One region of the Promicromonospora sp. NPDC059942 genome, then DNA from elsewhere that is predicted to be linked to it. Evidence: predicted binding sites of a transcription regulator. Region 1 holds the regulator's gene; the other holds the start of a gene.
What was found. The regulator HspR, encoded in region 1, represses chaperone genes until heat shock. The targets are predictions, from matches to a motif close to AAGTTGAGTCNNNNNGACTCAACTT.

Region 1 (3,465 bases):
GCGAGCGGCTGCGCGAGACCTACGGCGTGGCCCAGCGCACCGGCTCGACCGCGGGCGAGTCCCACTGCCTGCTGGTGCTCGACGTGGGCCTGGAGAACCTCGACACCTGGCAGCGCCTGGCGCGCTCCGCCGCGATCGGCCGCACCCTGCACCAGGTGTTCGGCGAGGGCCACCCGATGGCCGCCGTGGGCGACGGCACGTTCGTGGTGCTGTGCGAGCGCGGTCCGACGACGGCGGAGCTCGGCCAGTCGCTGCGCCGCGTCGTGGAGCGCAACGCCGAGGTGCTCGGCCTGACGACAGAGGTGCGCCGCCCGACCCGGGTGTGGGTCGAGCGGCTCCCCGGGACGCACGGCGACGCCCTGCTCCTCCTGGACCACCTGGCGCGCTGAGGGTCCGGGTGCTCGACGACGAGCACCCGGACCCTCGGCCCTGCCTGACGTACTCAGACCTGCTGCGCTGCGCCGTTCGGCTCGAAGGTGAGGCAGTCGGCGTGGCCCGGGTCCTCGGGGCCCGGTCCCACGCGGATCGACGTCGCGTTGCACTCCAGGTGGTCGTTGTGGGCGCACTCCGCGCGCTGGCAGGCGCCGACGTGGGCGATCACCTTCTCCAGGCCGCCCTTGGTGCTCAGGGGGATGAACGTGGCACAGGCGGCGTCGCCCGCGTGCCCTCCGATGGTGACGGCGCCGGCGTGGCAGCCGTGCTCGTGGTTGTACCCGCAGCCGTCGATCGAGCACTCGACGACCTCGGGCATTTCCATCAGCGTGCTCATGGCATCTCTCCTCGCTCGGTGCGTCACTCCTGCGGAATACACCGATCGTATTCCGAAATGGCGGATCGCGTAGAGCAAGGAATGCCTTACCTATACTCGGGCGTGCATTCTTGATTAACGAAAGAATGGCATTGCTGAAATCAGCCGCGCACCGAGGAAGCGGTCACTCCTCGCGCCGCGGGGCCGGCCGCCAGAGCACCACGGCGCCCCCGCCGGCGGCACGGTGCTCCAGGTCGACGCGCACCGCCGCGCTGCGGACGCGCTGACCACGCTGGACCACCACGACGTCGCCCGCGGCCGGCCCGGCGGCGAACACGCGCCCCTCCTCCTGGACCCGCATCAGCAGGTCGCCGAGGCGCTCCTCCAGGACGGAGACGTGCGCCTCCAGGTCGAGGATCCGCTTGATCCCGGCGAGGTTGATGCCCTCGCCCTGGGCGAGCCGCTGGACCTGGAGCAGGCGTGCGATGTCGCGCCGCGAGTACCGGCGGCCGCGGCCGCGCGTACGCCGGGGCACCACCAGGCCGAGCCGGTCGTACTGCCGCAGCGTCTGCGGGTGCATGCCCGCGAGCTCGGCGGCCTTGGACACGGTGAGCACGGGTGTGTCGTCGTCGACCATGCGCACCTCCCAAGTCTGTTTTGCACTGTTGGTGCGGGCAGGTTAGCCGAACCCGGTGCGGCAGGGCAGCCGCCCCACCGCACCGGTCGTCATTCCGCCGCCCGCGCGGCCAGCCCGGCGCGCACGTCCTCGCCGTCGCTCTCGGCGGCGAACGTCTCCAGCGCCTGCCTGGCCTTCTTGCTGAGCTTCTGCGGCACGGCCACCTGCACGGTGAAGAGCAGGTCACCGGTCGCGTTCGCCGTCCGCACGCCACGGCCCTTGACGCGCAGCACCCGGCCCGACGGCGTGCCCGCGGGCACCTTGAGCCGCACGGTGGCGCCGTCCAGGGTGGGCACCTCCAGCGTGGTGCCGAGCGCCGCCTCCGCGAACGTGACGGGCACGGTCATGCGCAGGTCCACGCCGTCCAGCGTCCAGACCGGGTGGGGCGTGACGTGCACGGTGACCACGAGGTCGCCCGCCGGACCGCCGGCCACCCCGGGCCGGCCCTTGCCGCGCAGCCGGATCTTCTTGCCGTCGTTGATCCCCGCGGGGATCCGGGCCGTGATGGTGCGGCCGTTGACCTCGAGCTCCGCCGTCGTACCCTCCACGGCTGCCCGGAACGGCAGCGTGACCTGGGCGACGACGTCCGCGCCCGGGGTCGGGGTCGTGTATCCGGTGGTTCCCGCGCCGTAGGCCGTTCGGCCTGCGCCGGCGCCGAACATGGAGCCGAGGATGTCCTCGAAGCCGCCGTTCCCGCCCTGCGGGTAGCGGACGCGCGGCCCGCCCCGGCCGCCCGTGCCCTGGGCGCCGCCGAACATGGCGCCCATGATGTCCTCGAACCCGCCGGCCCCGGCACCGCCGGCACCCGCCGAGAAGCGGGCGCCGCCCGCCATGGCGCGCACCGCGTCGTACTGGCGGCGCTGCTCCGCGTCGGAGAGCACCGCGTAGGCCTCGCCGATCTCCTTGAACTTGGACTCCGCCGCGGCGTTCCCCTGGTTCTGGTCGGGGTGGTACTGGCGCGCGAGCTTGCGGTAGGCCTTCTTGACGGCCGCGTCGTCGGCGTCCTTGGACACGCCCAGCACGGCGTAGAAGTCCTTCTCCATCCAGTCCTGACCGGTCATGGCACCTCCTTCCGCACTGTGGCCCGGAAGCCGGGCCCGCCCCCTCAGGGTCGGGCCCGGCCGCCGGGACCAGGACTACTCGGGCCCGACGACGCCTACGCGCGCCGCCCGGACCACCTTGTCGCCGATCTTGTACCCGGGCTCCACCACGAGGTTCACCGTGGCGGCCGTCGCGTCCGCGTCGGTCGAGTGCATGAGCGCCTCGTGCAGGGTGGGGTCGAACTCCTCCCCCACCTTGCCGAACCGCTCGACGCCGAACTTCTGCAGGCTCTGGTCGAGCTTCTCCGCGATCGCCGCCATGGGACCGCTCAGCTCGCCGTGCTGCTTCGCGCGCTCGACGTCGTCGAGCACGGGCAGCAGCGCCGCCAGCACGTCCTGCACGCCCCGGTCGCGCGCGGCGTCCTGGTCGCGCAGCGCCCGGTTGCGGTAGTTCGTGAAGCTGGCCCGCTCGCGCTGCAGCGCGTCCAGGTGCTCCGCCGCCTCGGCCTTGGCCTTGAGGACCGCGGACGCCTCGGCGGCGTCACCGGAGGGCTCGAAGTCGAGCCCGGCCAGCGGGTCGCCAGACGCGTCCCCCTGGGCGGGGGCCGCGGCGGAGTCGTCCGCCGCGGCGGCGTCGTCCGCCGGAGCGGGCTCGGCCGGGCGCGCCTCGTCGCCGGAGGCGTTCACCTTGCGCTTGTCCGTGAACTGGAAGGGGTGCTCCCCCGAGCCCTCGGGCTCGGGGGGTCCCTGCTGGTGCTCGTCCGTCACTTGCGCTCGTCCTCGTCGTCCACGATCTCGGCGTCGACGACGTCCTCGTCCTTGGCGGACTGGGCGTTCGCCGGCTGCGGATTGCCCTCGGCACCCTGCGCCGCGGGCTGCTCGGCCGCGTACAGCGCCTCGCCGATCTTCTGCGACGACGCGCCGAGCTTCTCGTACGAGCTCTTCACGGCGTCGGCGTCCTCGGCCTCGAGCGCGGCCTTCACGGCGGCGATGTCGGCCTC
Region 2 (3,465 bases), on a different contig from region 1:
CAGGCCCGACGCGATGCCCATGACCAGGCCGAGCCCCACCATGCCCGCGCCGTCGAGCAGGCTGGGGACGCCCTGCGCGGTGTCGACCAGCGGCGGGTCGGCGAACGCGTCGAGCAGGGAGCGCACGATGCCCGCCACGAGCACGCCGACGAACAGCCAGCGCAGGAGGGTCTCCGGCACGCGCGCGAGCAGCCGGGCCCCGTACGCGGCGCCGACCACGGAACCCACCACGAGCAGCCCGGCCGAGATCAGGTCGACCGCCTGGTGGGTCAGGTACGGGATGGAGCCGACGATCGCCGCCGGCAGGATCGCCGCGAGCGAGTAGGCGCTGGCCCGGCGCTGCGTGAGGCCACCGAGCGAGGTCAGGAGCGGCACCATCACGATGCCGCCGCCCAGGCCGAACAGCCCCGAGAAGGACCCGCCGACGATTCCCACGAGGGCGGCGCGGGGTGGGGTCAGGGAGTCGTCAGTCTGCTCGGTCACCCCGTGATGATCTCAGGTGAGCGGCGATGGTCCGCGCACAGTCCAGGGACCCGGTGCTCGTGGTGTCGATCTCCAGGTCGTACCGGACGCCCCGGTGGACCATGTCGGCCTGCTGCGCGGCCATGCCCGTGACCCGGTCGCCGCGGGCGGCCTCGCGCCGCGCGGCGACCGCCGGGTCGCACCGCACGCCCACCCAGAGCGCCGGCACGTCGCCCAGCGCGTCGAGCCAGCGGCGCTGGGACCCGGCGCCGCCGAGGAAGACGTCGTCGACCACGAGGTGCGCGCCGGCCCGTGCCATGGCGACCAGCCCGGTGATCCAGGCGTCCTGCAGCGTCATGAAGTCCTGCCCGACGGCGACGCCGCCGTCGTCGGCGAACCCGATCCCGTCGCCGCCGGTCGTCAGCCGGGCGGGCATCGCGTCGACGAGGGTGTCGACGCTGAGCGAGAGCCAGGGCTCGGGCAGCACGACCTGGAGGTCGCGGGCGATCGCCGACTTGCCGGAGCTCGATCCGCCGTTGAGGACGATGACCTGGGTGCTCATGCGGTCACCGTACGAGTGTCGGTGAGGCGCGCTACAGTGATTATCAAGTTGAGCGGAATAGACTCAACTTTGAGACGGTTTCATCGAGGTAGAACTCCGCCCACGTTCACCAGCCCCGGGAGGCTTCATGGACACCAAGTTCACGACCATGTCGCAGCAGGCGATCGGCGACGCCATCCAGTCGGCGTCGGCCGCCGGCAACCCGCAGCTCGAGCCGGTCCACCTGCTCGCCTCGCTGCTCCAGCAGGAGCGCGGCGTGGCCGTCGGCCTGCTCGACGCCGTCGGGGCGAACGCGCAGGCCATCGGCCAGCAGGTGCGCGCCGCCCTCGTCGCGCTGCCCCAGGCCAGCGGGTCCAGCACGGCCCAGCCGAGCGCGAGCCGCGCCCTGGCGACGGTGCTCGACCTGGCGGGCAAGGAGGCCCAGGGGCTGGGTGACGAGTACGTCTCCACCGAGCACCTGCTCATCGCGCTCGCCGCCGGGCAGTCGTCCGCGGCGCAGATCCTGTCCGACGCCGGGGCGACCGCCGACGCGCTGCGCGCGGCCCTGCCGGCCGTCCGCGGTTCCGGCCGTGTCACGAGCCCCAACCCGGAGGGCACCTACAAGGCGCTGGAGCAGTACGGCACCGACCTCACGCAGCAGGCTCGCGACGGCAAGCTCGACCCGGTGATCGGCCGCGACTCGGAGATCCGCCGCGTGATCCAGGTGCTGAGCCGCCGCACCAAGAACAACCCGGTGCTCATCGGCGAGCCCGGCGTCGGCAAGACCGCCGTCGTCGAGGGGCTGGCGCAGCGAGTCGTCGCGGGCGACGTGCCCGAGTCCCTCAAGGGCAAGCGGCTGATCTCCCTCGACCTGGCCTCGATGGTGGCCGGCGCCAAGTACCGCGGCGAGTTCGAGGAGCGCCTCAAGGCGGTCCTGGAGGAGATCACGGCGTCGGACGGCGAGGTGGTCACCTTCATCGACGAGCTGCACACCGTGGTCGGCGCGGGCGCCGGCGGCGACGGCGCGATGGACGCCGGCAACATGCTCAAGCCCATGCTCGCGCGCGGCGAGCTCCGCATGGTCGGCGCCACCACGCTCGACGAGTACCGCGAGCACATCGAGAAGGACCCCGCGCTGGAGCGCCGGTTCCAGCAGGTCTTCGTCGGTGAGCCCTCCGTCGAGGACACCGTGGCGATCCTGCGCGGCCTCAAGGAGCGCTACGAGGCGCACCACAAGGTGACGATCGCCGACTCGGCGCTCGTGGCCGCCGCGTCGCTGTCCGACCGGTACATCTCCGGGCGGCAGCTCCCCGACAAGGCGATCGACCTGGTCGACGAGGCCGCGTCCCGCCTGCGCATGGAGCTCGACTCCTCGCCGATCGAGATCGACGAGCTGCAGCGCGCCGTCACGCGCCTCGAGATGGAGGAGGTCGTGCTGTCCGAGTCGGCCGACGCCGCGTCCAAGGACCGGCTCGAACGGCTCCGCGCCGACCTGGCCGACCGCCGGGAGGCGCTGGCCGCGCTCACCGCGCGCTGGGAGTCCGAGAAGGCCGGGCACAACCGCGTCGGTGACCTGCGCGCCCGCCTCGACGAGCTGCGCACGGACGCCGAGCGCAAGCTCCGCGAGGGCGACCTGGAGGGTGCGGCGCGCATCCAGTACGGCGAGATCCCCGTCGTCGAGAAGGAGCTCGCGGCCGCCGAGGAGGAGGAAGCCGGCGCGGAGGACCTGCCGGACGGCCTCGGCCCGGAGACCACCGAGCCGCCGATGATCGCCGACAAGGTGGGCGCCGACGAGATCGCCGAGGTGGTCGCGGCGTGGACCGGCATCCCCGCCGGACGGCTGCTCCAGGGCGAGTCCGAGAAGCTCCTGCACATGGAGGACGTGCTCGGCGAGCGCCTGATCGGTCAGCGGGCCGCGGTCGCCGCGGTGTCCGACGCCGTGCGGCGCACCCGGGCGGGCGTCTCCGACCCGGACCGGCCCACCGGCTCGTTCCTGTTCCTCGGGCCAACGGGCGTGGGCAAGACCGAGCTCGCCAAGGCGCTCGCGGACTTCCTGTTCGACGACGAGCGCGCCATGGTGCGCATCGACATGTCCGAGTACGGGGAGAAGCACTCCGTGGCCCGGCTCGTCGGCGCGCCTCCGGGCTACGTCGGGTACGAGGAGGGCGGTCAGCTCACCGAGGCCGTGCGGCGCAGGCCGTACTCGGTGGTGCTGCTGGACGAGGTGGAGAAGGCGCACCCCGAGGTCTTCGACATCCTGCTCCAGGTGCTCGACGACGGCCGCCTGACCGACGGACAGGGTCGCACCGTGGACTTCCGCAACGCGATCCTGGTGCTGACCTCGAACCTCGGCTCGCAGTTCCTCGTGGAACCGATGCTGTCGGACGAGGAGCGGCGCGAGTCCGTGATGACCGCCGTCCGCGCGGCGTTCAAGCCGGAGTTCCTCAACCGGCTCGACGACG

Region 2: the regulator HspR is predicted to act here: its motif matches at 1,070-1,094, upstream of clpB (ATP-dependent chaperone ClpB).

What each region holds. Positions count from the first base shown of each region.
Region 1 covers NZ_JBHWLR010000015.1:51,288-54,752, reverse strand. The annotation lists gene ACFV9Q_RS21740 (hypothetical protein) at 1-389, shown strand, start outside; gene ACFV9Q_RS21735 (DUF1540 domain-containing protein) at 443-769, opposite strand; gene ACFV9Q_RS21730 (heat shock protein transcriptional repressor HspR) at 933-1,385, opposite strand; gene ACFV9Q_RS21725 (DnaJ C-terminal domain-containing protein) at 1,475-2,485, opposite strand; gene grpE (nucleotide exchange factor GrpE) at 2,561-3,232, opposite strand; gene dnaK (molecular chaperone DnaK) at 3,229-3,465, opposite strand, start outside.
Region 2 covers NZ_JBHWLR010000008.1:100,643-104,107, reverse strand. The annotation lists gene ACFV9Q_RS14785 (sulfite exporter TauE/SafE family protein) at 1-483, opposite strand, end outside; gene cpt (chloramphenicol phosphotransferase CPT) at 467-1,024, opposite strand; gene clpB (ATP-dependent chaperone ClpB) at 1,152-3,465, shown strand, end outside.